Regions from separate parts of the Nocardia sp. NPDC051052 genome, predicted to be linked through region 1. Evidence: riboswitches for the same ligand, from Rfam matches in the RefSeq annotation. Region 1 holds a riboswitch; the other holds the start of a gene.
The links. Region 1 has a riboswitch for thiamine pyrophosphate ahead of thiC (phosphomethylpyrimidine synthase ThiC). Riboswitches for the same ligand answer to the same signal wherever they lie in the genome.

Region 1 (8,463 bases):
GGTTTTCGCGGTGTTCCTGGTCCTGGTGATCGCGGCCTTGGTCTGGTTCGTCCCGGAAACTGTGTCCGTGCCGCGGTCGCTACGCCCGGCGTACCGCCCGCAGCGCGTGTCTGTCATCGGATCCAGGCTCGGCTGGGTCGTCGCGGCGGGCAGCATCTTCGCCGCGTTCGCGGCATTCGGCCTGTTCGCTTCGCTGGCCCCCGTTTTCCTGGCCGGGACGCTGGGGCAGTCCTCGCGATTTTTGGCGGGTGCCGTGGTGTTCCTGGTGTTCGGCAGCGCGCCCGTCGCTCAGCACGCGGCCATGGCGTTACCGGTGCTGCCCCGTCTCGTGGCGGGACTGATCGGCACCATCATCGGATCGGGCGTCTTGGTGGCCGCCGTGCTCCAAGGCAATCTTGTGCTGTTCTTGGCGGCCGGCGTGTTGAGCGGAGCCGGAGCCGGCGTCCTTATCCAATCCGCCGTCGCACGTACCGTGCGTGCCGCCGCTCCGGCGAAACGCGGCGAGGCGGCCGCCGGACTCTTCCTCATCGGCAACGCCGGTTTGATCATTCCGGTGATCGGCATGGGCGTCGCAACACAATTCGTCGACACCCGCATCGCGATGGCCGGCTTCGCGGGCGCCCTCATCGCCCTGCTTGTCTGTGTCGCCGTGGGCACCCGCGGCATGCGCGATGCCGCGGCGCGGTGACCGGCACCGGACTTCCACCGTAAAGCAATAAAAGGGAGACCATGGCAATCGAGGTGACCACGGGGCATTCCGGCGCAACCTACCGCGTAGCCGACATCGATCTCACCCGGATGGGTTACGGCGCAATGCAGCTCGCCGGTCCCGGCACGTTCGGACCACCCAGGGATCGCGACGGCGCGATCGCTGTGCTGCGCGCAGCAGTCGAACTCGGGATCACCCACATCGACACCGCCGACTTCTACGGTCCGCACCTCACCAACGAGATCATCCGCGAGGCGCTGTGGCCTTATCCGGAGCAGGTCCACATCGTCACGAAGGTCGGCGTGCGCCGGGACGAGCACGGTGGCTGGCCGCACACCCACACCCCGGCAGAACTGCGCGAGGAGGTGCACGACAACCTGCGTCGTCTCGGCCTCGAGACGCTCGACATCGTCAACCTGCGCTTCGACGAAGAAGCCGACTTCGGTCCCGGCGCCATCGCCGAGCAGTACGGCGCCTTGGCGGAATTGCGGCAGCAGGGCCTGATCCGGCACCTCGGGCTTTCGGCGGTCGATGCGGAGCAGATCGCCGAAGCGCGCTGTCGCGCCCGTCGTGTGCGTCCAGAATCCCTACAACCTCGCCCTGTGAGCCGACGATGATCTCGTCGACGATCTCGCTCGCCTCGGCATTGCTTACGTGCCCTACTACCCGCTCAGCGGCCTCTCGCCCACGCAGTCGCGGACGTTGGCTTCGGTAGCCGCGCGGGTGAACGCCGGTCCGATGGCCGTCGCGTTGGCGTGGCTGCTGCAGCGGTCACCCAACATCTTGCTCATCCCCGGTACCTCCTCGGTCCAGCACCTGCGCGACAACGTCGCCGCAGCGGATCTGGTTCTCCCCGAGGGCGCACTCGCTGACCTCGATGCGATCGGAGGTGGGCCGGGACGTCCTTGATCCGAAAGTCCTCCCCAGCATCACCAGCTCGACCCATCGGACCCGGCGGTATCGAACGTATGTTCGATACACTAGAGCTGAGTAGGTGCCGGACGAGAGCGAGGGGTTATGCGTGAGTCGTCCTCGGGTCTGTTGAAGTTGCTGGTCAACGAGGTTGCGGTGCGGCACGGGTATGGGTGTGCGGAATCCGACGGGGAGTTCGTGCTCTCGGGCCGTGGGGCCGGTCGGATCGTGCTGCCCTGTACTCGGTTGGAGCGGCGGGTTGCGCGCGCGCCACGACAGCTGTGGGCGACGCTTGTCGGCGATCGGTTGGATATGCAGATCGCCGACCTGGCCGCCGGGCATCTCGATGTGTCTCGGCTGGAGTCCGTGCGCACGCTGCTGCGGACCAGGCTCTGCTCGGCGCGCACGAAAGGGCTGATCAACGATGTGCGGCGATTGGTCGCCCCCGGGCTGCTGCAGCGGGTGCTGATCGACTTCGGCGACATCGTGACGCCGGTGACCTACGCCAACGCGAAGCGTTGGGGCGCAACGGAATCCGATCTGTTCGAGATCGCCGAGCGCAACACCCGCGCGGACGGCGGGCTCGATCTGCTGGCCACCGAGATCGATGGCATGGACGACGCCGACATCCACATGCTCTACGGTGCGTCCGATTTCGTCACCGCCCACGTGCGCTGGCTCGACGACTATCCGGTGGTCGGGCCCTGGGGCGCGCTGCTCGTCATCCCGGGCCACACCCACCTGCTTGTCCACCCGATCACCGGGCCGACCGTTCTCGCGGGCACCAGCCTGCTCGCCCAGCTGCTGGTGGCGGGGGAGGCCGAGTCCAGGCCGGTCAGCCGCTCGATCTACTGGTGGCGCAACCGCATCACCGTCGATATCGCCGCAACCATCCGCGGCAGCGGCGACCGGATGGCAGTCGTCCCCGCCGGTCCGCTCGAGTCACTGCTCGAGATCATGCGCGGGGATTGAAACGACCGGTTCCCGCACGCATGGGGGTGCGGGAACCGGATTCGTTGCTGGACAGTCGAACTGGGGCTACGTGACGATCGGCAGATAGACCGAGTTGCCGCTGTCGGCGAACTCGGCCGACTTCTCCGCCATCCCGGCCTCGATCGCCGCCACGTCGGTGAGCTGGTTGCGCTCGGCGTACTCACGGACGTCCGCGGAGATGCGCATCGAGCAGAACTTCGGCCCGCACATGGAGCAGAAGTGCGCGGTCTTGGCGGGCTCGGCGGGCATGGTTTCGTCGTGGTATTCCCTGGCCGTGTCCGGATCCAGCGACAGCGCGAACTGATCGCGCCAGCGGAATTCGAAACGCGCCTTGGACAATTCGTTGTCCCGGTCCTGCGCGTGCGGGTGTCCCTTGGCCAGGTCGGCGGCGTGCGCGGCGATCTTGTAGGTGATCACGCCGACCTTGACGTCGTCCCGATTGGGCAGCCCGAGATGTTCCTTCGGGGTGACGTAGCACAGCATCGCCGTGCCCGCCTGCGCGATGATCGCGGCGCCGATGGCCGAGGTGATGTGGTCATACGCCGGCGCGATATCGGTGGCGAGCGGGCCGAGGGTGTAGAACGGTGCCTCCTCGCACAGCTCCTCCTCGAGCCGCACGTTCTCCACGATCTTGTGCATCGGCACGTGCCCGGGGCCCTCGATCATCACCTGCACGCCATGGGATTTCGCGATCTTCGTCAGCTCGCCGAGGGTGCGCAACTCGGCGAACTGTGCCTCGTCGTTGGCGTCGGCGATGGAGCCGGGCCGCAGGCCGTCACCCAGCGAGAAGGTCACGTCGTACTTCGCCAGGATCTCGCACAGCTCCGCGAAGTGGGTGTACAGGAACGATTCCTGATGATGCGCCAAACACCAAGCGGCCATGATGGATCCGCCGCGCGAGACGATGCCGGTGACCCGCTTGGCGGTCAGCGGCACATAGCGCAGCAGCACGCCCGCGTGCACGGTCATGTAGTCCACGCCCTGCTCGCACTGCTCGATCACGGTGTCGCGGTAGATCTCCCAGGTGAGCAGGGTCGGATCGCCGTTTACCTTCTCCAGCGCCTGGTAGATCGGCACGGTGCCGACCGGGACGGGCGAGTTGCGCAGGATCCACTCGCGGGTCTCGTGGATGTTCTTGCCGGTGGACAGGTCCATGATGGTGTCGGCGCCCCAGCGGGTAGCCCACACCATCTTCTCGACCTCCTCGGCGATCGAGGACGAGACGGCCGAGTTGCCGATGTTCGCGTTGATCTTCACCAGGAACTTCTTGCCGATAATGGTCGGCTCTAGCTCCGGATGCTTGTGGTTGGCGGGAATCACCGCGCGACCGAGGGCGACCTCGTCGCGCACCAGCTCGGGTGTCACCCCCTCGCGGGCGGCGATGAAGCGCATCTCGGGTGTGATGATGCCCTGCCTGGCCCAGGCCAATTGGGTCGGCGGGCCACCGGCGGACGCCGCATCGAACACTGCCTCGGGCTTGGTCCAGGTATCGCGTAATTTCGGTAGGCCCGACTCCAGGTCGATCTGGGCTGTGTCGTCGGTGTACGGGCCGGAGGTGTCGTAGACGTCGAAATGCTCGCCGTTCGTCAGATTGACCCGACGGACCGGAATGCGCAGCCCGTCTACCTCGGTGTAGTGCTTGACACTGCCTTCGATGGGTCCGGTGGTGACGGTATCGATGATCTCGGAGCCGTCGCTGGACGTAGCAGTAGCCATGTTGTTCCTCCCTACGCCGGCATTACCCGGTCAGGTTCATACGGTCGACGGCCCTAGCCGTCCTCTCAGCCCGCTGGTGCGAGCCCCCGTTGGCGGTGTGAAATTTTCCAGGCCCGACAGTACCTGGATGTCCTGAGGATCGCCCCATGATCGGACGAGCTCGCCCATGACACGAAAAAGCCTGGCCCTCGACCGGGGTTCCGGTCGAGGGCCAGGCACTGGTGCGGAACTCAGCGTTCGCGTGGGCCGATCGGGAATCCCAGCGCGCCGAAGGTGGCGTTCAGGTTGATCTCGATCTGGGTGAGCAGGGCGTTGAAGTCGGCCAGCATGGACACCACGTTGTCGGTGCGGCAGCCGAACTGGTCGGGTGCGTTCGGCGCGAGCCGCGACTTCAGCCAGTTGAGCGTGTCGGCCATGCCGAGCGACGGCAGGCTCAGATGCTCGCTGAGATGGTCGCGCTTGTAGATGACGGACGCGCCGCCCGCACACCACTGCTGATCCAGCCGATCATTGGTCCACACCGGCACCGCCTCGTCGAAGACGCCTTGGTACAGGAAGATCGGCGCGGTGGGGATGTTGCGGCCGAGCACCGTCTGCGCGAAGGTTTCCTTGATCTCGGGCACCTGCAGGAAGTCCGGAATCGGAATGGTCAGCAGGCGCCCGTAGTCGACGAACATCTGGGTGACCGCGTTGCGCGGCAGGCAGGTTCGCTCGGTCCGATCCATCAGCGCCTGCCCCTCGGGCGTCAGGTACCGATCGGCCGCCTCCTTGAACTTGGGGTACGCCTTGCGCAGCGAGGAGATGCCGATGCCGATCAGCGACGAGAACATCGACCCGTTGACGTGCAGCAGCGACACCACATCCGAGGTCGGCGCGCCGAGGGCGACGCCCTTGACGTTCAGTTCTGGTGCGTAGGTCGGCTGCATTTCGGCCGCCCAGCCCGAACCCATGCCGCCGCCGGAGTAACCCCACATGGCGACCGGGGTGTTGGTGCCGTCCAGGCCAAGCGGCTGGAATCCCTCGGCGGCGCGGATGCCGTCGAGGGTCATGTAGCCGGGTTCCTTCGGCACCGTGAGGTGACCGTCGAGCCCCTCGTAGTCCGGCACCGAGATCGCCCAGCCCTGGCTGATCAGCCCGGCGATCGCGATCAGTTCGCTTTGCGAGTGGATGCCCTCGAGACCCGCCAGGCCCGAACCTTGTTGCAGCACATACGAAGGCGAGCAATCGTTGCTGGCGCTGTCGTAGTAGAACTGCAGCGAAACCAGTGGACGGGAGCGGTTCGGATCCGCGCCCGCGGGCAGGATGACCGTGGTGACGGCGACGGTGGGCTGTTCGTTGAGATCGGTGCTGCGGTAGAGCAACTGCCAGGAACGCACGTTCAGCGGCAGCGCGGTCAGCACCGCCAGGTGCACCTCCCGCGATCGGAGAATCGCGCCGGGCGCCTGGGTCTCGAATCCTTCGGGGGGTTGGTAGAACGAGTCATCGTGCGGGAGTGGCATTGCGGCGGCCGGCGCGGCGTCGACCGCGCCGGTCAGCAGCACGGTGGCCATGGCGAACGCCATCGTCACCAACACGGCCACCGCACGTATTCCGGTCCGCGGGCGGCCGGTCGGATCACCAGTGATCACTGACACGTATGCGTCCTTCCTCATCAAGGTGACAGCGATTACAACACGAGAACGTGTTATCAACAAGAGCTCTTTCTATAAGTCATCGAGCTATGGTCGAGGGATGACCCGCAGCAAATCCGCCGCGCGGCCTGCCGAGGGTCCGGCTCGCCGCCGGATCCGTGGACTCGACGCCGAACAGCGCAGCGCACAGCGGCGCAATCAACTCCTCGACGCGGCCACCGAACTGTTTGCCGAGCACAGCTATTCGGGAACATCGATCGAGCAGATCTGCCAGCGCGCGTATGTCGGAACCAAAGGGTTCTACGACCATTTCGACAGCAAGGAAGCGTGCTATATCGCGCTGCTCCAACAGCTCACCGCGCAGATCCAGCAACGGGTGATCACGGGTGCCGCCGCGGCCGCCGAGCTGGCCTGGCCGCAGCGCGCCGCGCCGGTGCTCGCGGCGTTCGTGCACGCCATCGCCGACGATCCGCGCTTGGCGAAGGTGACTTTCGGTGAGGCGGGCGGTATTTCGCCGACGGTCGAGCGGATCCGCCGCAGCAACCGGCGCTGGTCGGCGGCCTTCCTGGATCGGGAGTGGTCCGGCGAACCCGCCGGCGATGCCGGGGTGCAGCGGGCGCGGCTCGCCTTGGCGCTGGCCACCATCGGCGGCATGTTCGAGCTCGTCGCGGACTGGCTGCACCATCACGACGACGGCGGAACTCCGGACGGCAAGGACATGCTCATCGAGGATCTGAAGGGTTTCCTCGCCGTGGTCTACGCAGGCCGGGGAGCCACTGCGGGGCAATAGATTTCAGAAACGAAACGAGTCGGGCCGATGGTTGTCGACCCGACTCGAGTCGGTGTGTAGCCCTTGATCAGTGTGGCGCTGTCAACGTGGGCGCGCGGGCTGGATGCGGCCCCTGACCTCACCGAGGCCGATGCGCCGCACGTCGGGGCCCGGTGCGGACGCGGTGATGACCACCTCGTCGCCGTCCTCCAGGAAAGTGCGCTGCTGACCGTTCACCAACATGGGTTCGCTTCCGCCCCAGGAGAGCTCGATGAACGAGCCACGCTGATCCGGCTCCGGGCCGGAGATGGTGCCGGAGGCGTACAGGTCGCCGGTGCGGGTGACGGCACCGTTCGCGGTGAGGTGTGCCAGCATCTGCGCGGGCGACCAGTACATGCGGGAGAAGGGCGGATGCGACACCGCGTCCCCGTTCCAGGAGACCGTCAGGTCGATGTCGAGACCCCACGGCTCCTTTTCTTGCAGGTAGGGCAGGGGTTCGGGGGACTGTTCCGGCGTCGGCACCCTGGCGGGTTCCAGCGCGGCCAGCGGCGTGACCCAGGACGCGATCGACGTCGCGAAGGACTTGCCGAGGAAGGGGCCGAGTGGCTGGTACTCCCAGGCCTGGATGTCGCGGGCGGACCAGTCGTTCACCAGCACCACGCCGAAGACGCGTTCGGCGAACTCGCCGGTCTCGACGGGATCGCCGAGTTCGGAGCCGACGCCGACCAGGAAGCCGAGCTCGGCCTCGATGTCCAGCCGCCGGGACGGCCCGAAATCCGGTGTGCCCGAATCGGTGCGGCGCTGACCGTTGGGCCGGATCACCTCGGTGCCGGACACCACCACGGTGCCCGCTCGACCGTGGTAGCCGACCGGCAGGTGCCGCCAATTCGGCAGCAGCGGTTCGCTGTCCGGCCGGAACAGGCGGCCGAGGTTCGTCGCGTGGTCGATGCTGGCGTAGAAGTCGACGTAGTCACCGATCGGCACCGGCAGGCCGAGACGCACCTCGTTCAGCGCATGTATTGCGGCACTGTCGATTTCATTGTCGACCAGCTCGCGGACGCGTTCGCGCACCTCGCGCCAGCGTCGCGGGCCCTGCGCCATGAGGGCGCCCAGGCTCGGCTCGGCGAATTCCGGATCGCCGAGTGCGGTAGCGAGATCGATCACCGAATCGCCCAAACGCGTTCCGACACGGTAGTTCTGGCCGTCGGGAGCGAACACGCCGTAGGGCAGGTTGTCCGCGCCGAACAGTGAATCGTTGGGTACTTCGACACGAGTTCTCACGCGGGCCCCCGCCCCGACCAGGTCCACGCGTAGGCCGGATCTTCGCAGGCGAGGGCGCCCTCGCCGAGCTCGAGCGGCCGGAAGGTGTCGACCATGACGGCGAGTTCGTCGAAGTAGTCGAGCCCGATGCTGCGCTCGTAGGCGCCGGGCTGCGGGCCGTGCGCGTAGCCGCCGGGGTGCACCGACACCGAGCCCTGCGCGATCCCGGATCCCTTGCGCGCCTCGTAGTTTCCGCCGCAGTAGAACATGATCTCGTCGGAGTCCACATTGGAGTGGTAGTACGGCACCGGGATGGACAGCGGGTGGTAGTCGACCTTGCGCGGCACGAAATTGCACACCACGAAGTTGATCCCCTCGAAAGCTTGATGAGCGGGCGGCGGCTGGTGGATCCGGCCGGTGATCGGCTCGAAGTCGCTGATATTGAAGGTGATCGGGTACAGGCAGCCGTCCCA
Region 2 (8,463 bases), on a different contig from region 1:
CGGCTGCGCGACATCATCTGCTTGAGGCCGCCGCGCTCGACGAGGCGGTCGAAGCCGAGCCGGTCGAGCACCTTGTCCACGATCGTCGAAACGACCTTCGCGACGATCCAGCCGATGAGCAGGATGACGATGAATCCGGCGAGCTTGGGCACGAACGTGGCCACCGAACTCCACGCGTCCGAGAACCCCTTCTGGAAATCGATAGCCAAACTGGAGGTGTACATGCCCATCCCTTCGCTATCCGATTAAGCCAGGGCGGTTTGCCGAGGCTGCTTCAACGCCGGTTATACCCCGGCCGCATAACTCGAACCTTCCATTTGCAGATAATTTGCCACATTGCGGCTTTCGGCGCGACCGCTCGTCCGATCCGTTACCAGAGGCCGTACTCTCGATTCCGGCCACCGCCGACTGGTCGGTCTTCCTCACCACCCGTCCCACCGCGATGAGGAGAAGATTGTTACGACCTGTCATCGCTGTGCCATCTCGATGTCACCGACACGCCGAGGTACGCGGCGCACCCTTGACTCGGATTCGGCATCAGGGCAATGCCTCCCGCCTGACGTCACCCGGAGGTGCACGATGAAGACCTTGTCAGCCGCTGAAACGAGTCACCGGCCGCTAGGAGCCCGCGATGTTCGTGCGTGATCGCGCGCTGCCCGCCACCGGAGGTACCGCCCGGTCGCTGCCGGATCAACGCGAGCTGGTCGCCGCTTTCGGCAGCCGCGACGGCGAGACGACCGCCGAGCATCCGCTGATCGGCTGGGCCCGCAGGCTGGCCACCCTGCATCGGCAGCGCCACGGCAATCCGCTCGCGGCCGCCGGAATAGATTGCCACCGTGCGGAATTGGTTGCCGCCATCGATACCTGGGTGGCCACCCAGCTGCCCCGTCGCAGCTGCACCGAACACCTACGTACCGGCTCCCTCGGTGCCACCATCGATCGTATGGCCGCGGCCCACGCGCACGCCAGCCACCTGCTGCATACCGCCGAGAAAGTTTCCGACGTCCGGGTGCACGCGGCGTGGTATCGGCTCGCCTCGCTGGCGGATGAGTGGACGGATCTGATTGTGGGGGCGGTTCGGAAAGCGTAGTGGTGCACTGGTGTCGGCCTGCACGGACAATCTTCACGTCGAATGGGGACAATAACCGGTCACCGGCCGGATATTGTCCGCGCAGGCCGGGTCAGACCGCTAACTCGGGTTCTCGCATCGACAATTGCCGCGCCGAGAACCACCGCATTCCCTTGGCCAGCAACGGCAGCATCAGCACCATCAGCAGCAGGCGCATGCTCTGCACGCAGGTGATCAGCGGCAGGTTGGCGTCCATCGACTCGGCGGTGGCCAGCACGGCGTTGATGCCGCCCGGCGTGGTGGCCAGGTAGATGTCGGACAGCTCGAGGTCGACGAAGGTGGCGACCGCGAAGGCGAGGCCCGCGACGATGGCGGACAGCGCGACGATGGTGACCGTCATGCCGGGGATCATCCGTGCCATCTCGCGGACAACGGTTCTGGTGAAGCGGGTGCCGACCTCGAAGCCGATGAGCACGAACAGCAGGTCCTTGAACAGGTTCGTCGGCGCGTACCCGTGGCTGACGCCGAGGGCGGTGAGCACCGCGGTCATCAGCATCGGCCCGATCAGCGCCGGGCTCGGCAGGCCGAGCCGCTTGCCGAGCTTGGTGCCGACGACGCAGAGCATGATCGCGATGGACAAACCGGCGACCTGGTCGCCGCGCCCGACGATCATCCAGAACGGCAGATCAGGATTGGTGACCGAGGCGCCCAACGTCGCGTGCCCGCTACTCAGGCTGTCGCCGCTGTTGTTCAGCAGCGCGCCGAGGGCGGGTGCGCTCACGGCGACCAGCGCGACCCGCAGGTACTGCATGAACGCCACCTGGCGTGGATCGGCGTCCATATCGTCGGCCACCGCCACCACCGCCGCGGAACCGCCCGCCAGCAGGCCGAGCGTCGCGGTCGGCAGTTCCACGTGGGCGAAGCGGGCGAACACCACCGCGACCACCAAGCTGATCAACAGGGTCGCCACCGTCACCGCGAGCACCGGGATCAACGCCAGCCCGATACTCGACAGCAACGAGATCTCCAGATAGCTGCCCATCAGCACACCGAGCATGGACTGCACGCCGCACGACAGCTGCCGGGGCATCGGCGCGGGCAACTTTCCGGCCAATGCGAGGGCGCCGCCGACGACGATCGCGAGAATCATCTGCGGCGCGGGAAAATTCACCCGATCGAGCAACTCGGCCCCGGCAAGCACCGAGGTAAGCAGAGCTACCCAACCGATCACTTGCCTCCGAGTCATACCTCGTAATCCTGGCCCTAGTCGGTGAACAGACCGTTACAACTCCGTTATCGCGGTTAACGACCGGTGTGATCCCGGCCGCAGCGCACCAATCCCCAGTTCAGAACGGACATTTCCTAAGCCCCGCGCTGGTTCGTACTCTGTCCCGAGCTCCACGATACCGAGTCGAGCGAACCCGCAGCTCGCAGCTGTTCACCTGCTGTTGCCGTGCGGATCGCACAGACCGCCGAACCGCCACGTGTACTATTCGCCCGAACCACCCCCACCGCGGGAGCTCGGGCAAGGCCGGGCTGAGAGGGCGGACCCCAGCGCTTCGCCGACCGCATGAACCTGTCCGGGTAATGCCGGCGTAGGAAGAGCGTTTCGGGCATGTCTTCACCGACCCTGCACAACTCCGATCGGCACGAGGCCCCCTTCACCCTCGACGAACCCGCCCCGAAGGTGCTGTCGTTCTGGGATCAGAGCGCATTCTGGGCAAATCTGGGCGTCAGCCTCATCGCCTTCTCCGGCGCGTATACCGTGCTCGCGCCGAATTCCGACGGCGCACCGCGGATCTCCATTTCCGCGGGCATCCTCGCGATGATCGTCGGGACGGTCGTCGGCGGCCTGATGCTCGGCTTGGCCGCCGTGCCCGGCGCGAAGACCGGTAAACCGGCGATGGTCCTGTTGCGCGGCCTGTTCGGCGCGAAACTCAGTTATCTGCCAACCGTTTTGAACATCGCCCAGCTGATCGGCTGGGGCACCTTCGAATTGATCGTCATCGGTGACGCCGCCGACGAGCTGTTCGGCGGCGGCCCGCACTGGCTCTACGTGGTGGCCGCCGGCGTGCTCACCACGGTCCTGACGATCTGGCCGCTCGGCTCGGTGCGGATGCTGCGCCGGTTCGTCACGGTCGGCGTGGTGATCGCGCTGATCTGGTTCTACATCCAGTTCTTCCGGACCGGCCTGCCCGATCTGTCGGCCAACCCCGGCCCGCACGGCAGCGGCCCGTTCGGCGCGGACTGGAACCTCTTCTGGATCGCCACCGACGCGGCACTCGCGGTGTCGATCTCCTGGGTGCCGGTCGCGGCCGACTACACCCGGCATTCGCGCAGCACCGGCACCGCGTTCGGCGCGGCGAGCGGGGCCTATGCGATCACCCAGATCGTGGCCTACACGCTCGGCCTGTTCGCGCTGGCCCGCGCCACCGGTGACGGCCAGTACTCGCCGTTCCTGCAGGTCAGCCTCGGTGGATTGTTCTTCTTCGTCTTCGTGTTGCGCGAGGCCGACCAGTCCTTCGCCAATGTGTACTCCACCGCCGTCTCCATCCAGAATCTCGCGCCGCGGATCGACCGGCGGATCCTGTCGATCGGCCTCGGCCTGCTGATCACGCTGCTGGCGCTGCAGCTGAACATGGCCAACTACTTCGGTTTCCTCGGCCTGATCGGTTCGGTGTTCGTGCCGCTGCTCGGCGTGCTCGTCGCCGACTTCTTCCTGCGCGCGAAGGGCGAGTGGAACACCTCCGACGACGCCCCGCCGCGCTGGGGCATGATCATCGCCTGGCTGACCGGGCTCTCGGTCTATCAGCTCATCAATCCTGGCGACGCCGGCGTGTGGACCGACTTCTGGGTGCACGCGCAGGAGCAGCTGCACTTCACCAAGCAGGCGTGGATGAGTGCGTCACTGCTGTCGTTCCTCGCCGCGTTGGTGGTCGCGTGGGCGGCCGGGCAGGTCGCGACACTGCGACAAGATCGGGTAGCGAGCGGCGCAGCCGACTAGCTGCTGCCACGATGGAGGGATGGGCGAGGTCCGGATCGGCACGTCAGGATGGGTGTATCCGCCTTGGCGTGGTGTCTTCTATCCCAACGGCGTGACGCAGAAGCGTGAGCTCGCGTACCTGTCGCAGCAGCTGAACAGCGTCGAGATCAACGGCTCGTTCTACGCGCTGCAGCGCCCGTCGAGCTATCAGAACTGGGCGAGTCAGACGCCGGACGATTTCGTATTCGCGGTGAAGGGCAGCCGATTCATCACGCACATGAAGCGGTTGCGCGATGGCGACGAACTACTGGCGAACTTCCTCGCCTCCGGACTGCTCGCTCTCGGCCCCAAACTCGGCCCGATCCTCTGGCAGCTGCCGCCGAACTTCCAGTTCGATTCCGAGGTGCTGGCGGCCTTCTTCGGGCACCTCCCCCGCACCACCACGCAGGCCGCGGAAATAGCGAAACGGCATGACCATCGGGTGGATCCGGCCTATGTGACCACCGATGCCGACCGTCCGCTGCGGCACGCGTTGGAGATCCGGCATCCCAGCTTCGTCACGCCCGAATTCACCGACCTGCTGACCAAGCACCAGATCGCGCTCGTAATCGCCGACGCCGCAGGCAAATTCCCGTTGATCGAGGAGGTCACCGCGGACTTCGTCTACATCCGGCTGCACGGTCATGACGAGTTATACGTCAGCGGCTACACCGACGAGGGCCTCGACATGTGGGCCGAGAAAATCCGCACCTGGTCCACCGACCACGACGTCTACTGCTACTTCGACAACGACGCCAAGGTCATGGCCCCACGCGACGCCCGATCACTGCGCGCCCGTCTCGAATAGCCGGGGCCCACCCGGACCCCGACCGACATTCCTCGACAACAGATCTCGTGAGCACATGGGTAACTCACCGGGGACACGCTGTCCCTGCCCACCGCCGCACCGCCGGCCGCCGACGTCGAGCGCCGCGCACCTAGATCTGGCCCGGAGCGGCGGATGAGCTCAGTGCCCGAACGTGCCTACGCTCAGGAAGCCGAGCAGATCGTGGCGAGTGATGACGCCGACCGGCTTGCCCTCCTCTACGACCATCAGCGCGTCGGTGTCCGACAGCGCCTTGGTCGCGGCGGAGATCGGTTCGCCCGCGCCGATCAGCGGGAACGACGGGCTCATGTGCTTGCCGACCGAATCGGTCAGGTGCGCACGCCCTTCGAACACCGCCGAGAGCAGGTCGCGCTCCGAGACGCTGCCCGCGACCTCGCCTGCCATCACCGGCGGCTCCGCGCCGACCACCGGCATCTGCGAAACCCCGTACTCGCGCAGGATTTCGATGGCGTCGCGCAGCGTCTCCGACGGGTGGGTGTGCACCAGGTCGGGCAGCTCGCCGGACTTGCCGCGCAACACGTCACCGACCAACGGTTCCACGGTGCTGCCGTCGAGGCGCTCGCGCAGGAAGCCGTAGGAGCTCATCCACTGGTCGTTGAAGATCTTCGACAGGTAGCCGCGGCCGCCGTCCGGCAGCAGCACCACCACGACCGCGTCCGGTTCCCGCTTGGCGATCTCGATGGCCGCGACCACCGCCATCCCGCAGGAGCCGCCGACCAGCAGGCCCTCCTCCCGAGCCAGGCGCCTGGTCATGTCGAAGGAGTCCGCGTCGGAGACGGCGATGATCTCGTCCGGGATCGCCGGGTCGTAGGCGGACGGCCAGAAGTCTTCGCCGACGCCCTCGACCAGGTACGGCCGTCCGGTGCCGCCGGAGTACACCGAGCCCTCCGGGTCGGCGCCGATGATCTTGACCTTGCCGCCGGACACCTCCTTGAGGTATCGGCCGACGCCGGTGATGGTGCCGCCGGTGCCGACACCCGCGACGAAGTGGGTGACCGTGCCGTCGGTGTCGCGCCAGATCTCCGGACCGGTCGTCTCGTAGTGGCTGTCCGGGCCGCCCGGGTTGGAGTACTGATCCGGCTTCCACGCGCCGTCGATCTCGCCGACCAGACGGTTGGAGACGCTGTAGTAGCTGGCCGGGTCCTCCGGTGCAACGGCGGTCGGGCACACCACAACCTCGGCGCCGTACGCGCGCAGCACGTTGCGCTTGTCCTCGCTGACCTTGTCGGGGCAGACGAAGACGCAGTGGTAACCGCGCTGCTGAGCGACCAGCGCGAGGCCGACGCCGGTGTTGCCCGAGGTGGGTTCGACGATGGTGCCACCGGGCCGTAACTGCCCGGACTTCTCGGCCGCGTCGATCATCTTCACCGCGATCCGGTCCTTGGAGCTACCACCCGGATTCAGGTATTCGATCTTGGCCGCTACCAGTCCGGTATTCGGTCCTACAACAGAGTTCAACCGGACCAGCGGCGTATTGCCGATGAGGTCCACGACATGGTCGGCGATGCGCATGCGCCCCATAGTTCCAGATGGACCCGGTGTGAGTTGGCGCACGCCACGCGCAAGCCCGTCTGGCCTGACAAACCGGGAATCGGGCAACCACCCATTTAGGATCCGAACCATGAAGCAGCCGAACATCGCCAGGGCCGGCGTTGTGCTGGCCGGAGCGGCGCTGGCCGCCCTGGTCGGACCGGGCGCGCAGGCGAACGCAGTCACCATCGAATTCCCTCAGGTGGTCACCATGGCGCACGGTGGCCTGTGCGGGACAACCGTCCGGACCTGGGCCGATGTCAGCCCCGCCTGGCCGGGCGGGGCCATCCTCAACATGCGTGCGCTGCCGGTCGTCGGCATCGGCGAGGGCGACTATCCACTGGCCCCGCTGTGTGAGGTGCACACCATAGTGGACTGGCGCAACACCACCACCGGCGCTGTCGGCAGGTACGAGGACACGATCGTCACGGGCCTCTACGGCAGCGTCCAGTACGCGCTGTTCCAGGACACCGGTCCGGGCCATGTCGAGGTCACCGTCACCACCGACGCGGCGAGCATTCCGGCGCACGGCTGGTTCGACGTTCCCGCTCCCGCTGCCCCGCCTGTATAAAGTCGGTACATTTTCTTTTGTGAGCGCACCACGCATCGGCTGGCGTACCGCCGCGGTGACCGGTGCCGCAACAGTCCTGGCCGGTTCCGGCGCCGGCACCGCATGGTGGGCGACCTCTCGACTGTTGATGGCGCAGGCCGGCGCGGCGCGTGGCGTCATCGGCCGCGACACCTCGAAACCCCCTGAAGCGGACGGTATCTACACGGCGGGCTGCCTGGAACCGGAACCTTGGCGTTCCGGTAAGCACGCGGATCTTCACCTGATGGTTTTCGGCGATTCCACCGCGGCCGGGGTCGGCTGTCTGGTCGCCGACGAAGTGCCCGGCGTGCGCCTGGCTCGCGGCCTCGCCCTCGCCACCGAGCAGCGAATCCGATTGAGCACCAAGGCGATCTCCGGCGCCACCTCCAAGGGCCTGTCCGGTCAGGTGGACGCGATGTTCGTGGCGGGTCCACCGCCGGACGCCGCGATCATCCTCATCGGCGCCAACGACATCACCAAGAAGCACTCGGTCCGCGCCTCCGCCCGCAGGCTGGCCGCCGCGGTCGCCCGGCTGAGCATGGCCGACAGCGTCGTGGTGGTCGGCACCTGCCCGAATCTCGGCACGGTGACCGCGATTCCGCAGCCGCTGCGCACGGTGGTGCACAACTGGAGCGTCCGGCTGGCCCGCGCCCAAACGGTGGCCACCAGCGTCGCGGGCGGACGCCCGGTGCCGATGGGCTACCTGCTCGCGCCGGAATTCCGCGCCCAGCCCGAACTCCTGTTCTCCGCCGACGGTTTCCACCCTTCGGCGGCAGGCTACGAACTCGCCGCCGCGCAACTACTTCCGGTCCTGCTCGCGGCGCTGAGCGAGGCGACCCCGGGTGCCCGGTCACCGGGGCGCGACGTAGATTCGATAGGAACCCGCGAGTAACAACAGCGGTTCGCACGTTCCTTCCGACAAAGGAGTCCTCATGCCTGAGGCTGTCATCGTCTCGACCGCCCGCTCCCCCATCGGCCGGGCGGCCAAGGGATCGCTGGTCGACATGCGGCCCGACGACCTGACCACCCAGATCGTCCGCGCGGCGCTCGACAAGGTGCCCGCCCTGGACCCCGCCCAGATCGATGACCTGATCCTCGGCTGCGGTTCCCCCGGCGGCGAGTCGGGCTTCAACCTGGCCCGCATCGTCGCGGTCCAGCTCGGCTACGACTTCGTACCCGGCACCACCGTGCACCGCTACTGCGCGTCGTCGCTGCAGTCCACCCGGATGGCCTTCCACGCGATCAAGGCCGGCGAGGGTCACGCGTTCATCTCCGCGGGCGTCGAGACCGTGTCCCGGTACAAGAACGGTTCCGCCGACAGCTGGCCGAACACCCAGAACGAGCTCTTCGCCGAGGCGCAGGCGCGCACCGCGAAGACCGCCGAGGGCGGCGCGGGCGTCTGGCAC

Region 2: linked by a shared signal. The riboswitch ahead of ACIBCN_RS25510 (purine-cytosine permease family protein) and the one ahead of thiC (phosphomethylpyrimidine synthase ThiC) in region 1 are both predicted to bind thiamine pyrophosphate.

The regions. Positions count from the first base shown of each region.
Region 1 covers NZ_JBITFL010000010.1:264,323-272,785, reverse strand. Annotated here, with positions in the region: gene ACIBCN_RS31915 (MFS transporter) at 1-688, shown strand, start outside; gene ACIBCN_RS31910 (aldo/keto reductase) at 730-1,326, shown strand; gene ACIBCN_RS31905 (aldo/keto reductase) at 1,364-1,618, shown strand; gene ACIBCN_RS31900 (hypothetical protein) at 1,727-2,593, shown strand; gene thiC (phosphomethylpyrimidine synthase ThiC) at 2,660-4,330, opposite strand; TPP riboswitch at 4,322-4,430, opposite strand; gene ACIBCN_RS31890 (lipase family protein) at 4,561-5,964, opposite strand; gene ACIBCN_RS31885 (TetR/AcrR family transcriptional regulator) at 6,062-6,751, shown strand; gene fahA (fumarylacetoacetase) at 6,833-8,011, opposite strand; gene ACIBCN_RS31875 (homogentisate 1,2-dioxygenase) at 8,008-8,463, opposite strand, start outside.
Region 2 covers NZ_JBITFL010000007.1:233,794-242,256, forward strand. Annotated here, with positions in the region: gene ACIBCN_RS25495 (hypothetical protein) at 1-224, opposite strand, end outside; gene ACIBCN_RS25500 (DUF4254 domain-containing protein) at 632-1,090, shown strand; gene ACIBCN_RS25505 (AbrB family transcriptional regulator) at 1,182-2,315, opposite strand; TPP riboswitch at 2,573-2,688, shown strand; gene ACIBCN_RS25510 (purine-cytosine permease family protein) at 2,685-4,073, shown strand; gene ACIBCN_RS25515 (DUF72 domain-containing protein) at 4,093-4,899, shown strand; gene ACIBCN_RS25520 (cystathionine beta-synthase) at 5,059-6,450, opposite strand; gene ACIBCN_RS25525 (hypothetical protein) at 6,560-7,039, shown strand; gene ACIBCN_RS25530 (SGNH/GDSL hydrolase family protein) at 7,059-7,949, shown strand; gene ACIBCN_RS25535 (acetyl-CoA C-acetyltransferase) at 7,990-8,463, shown strand, end outside.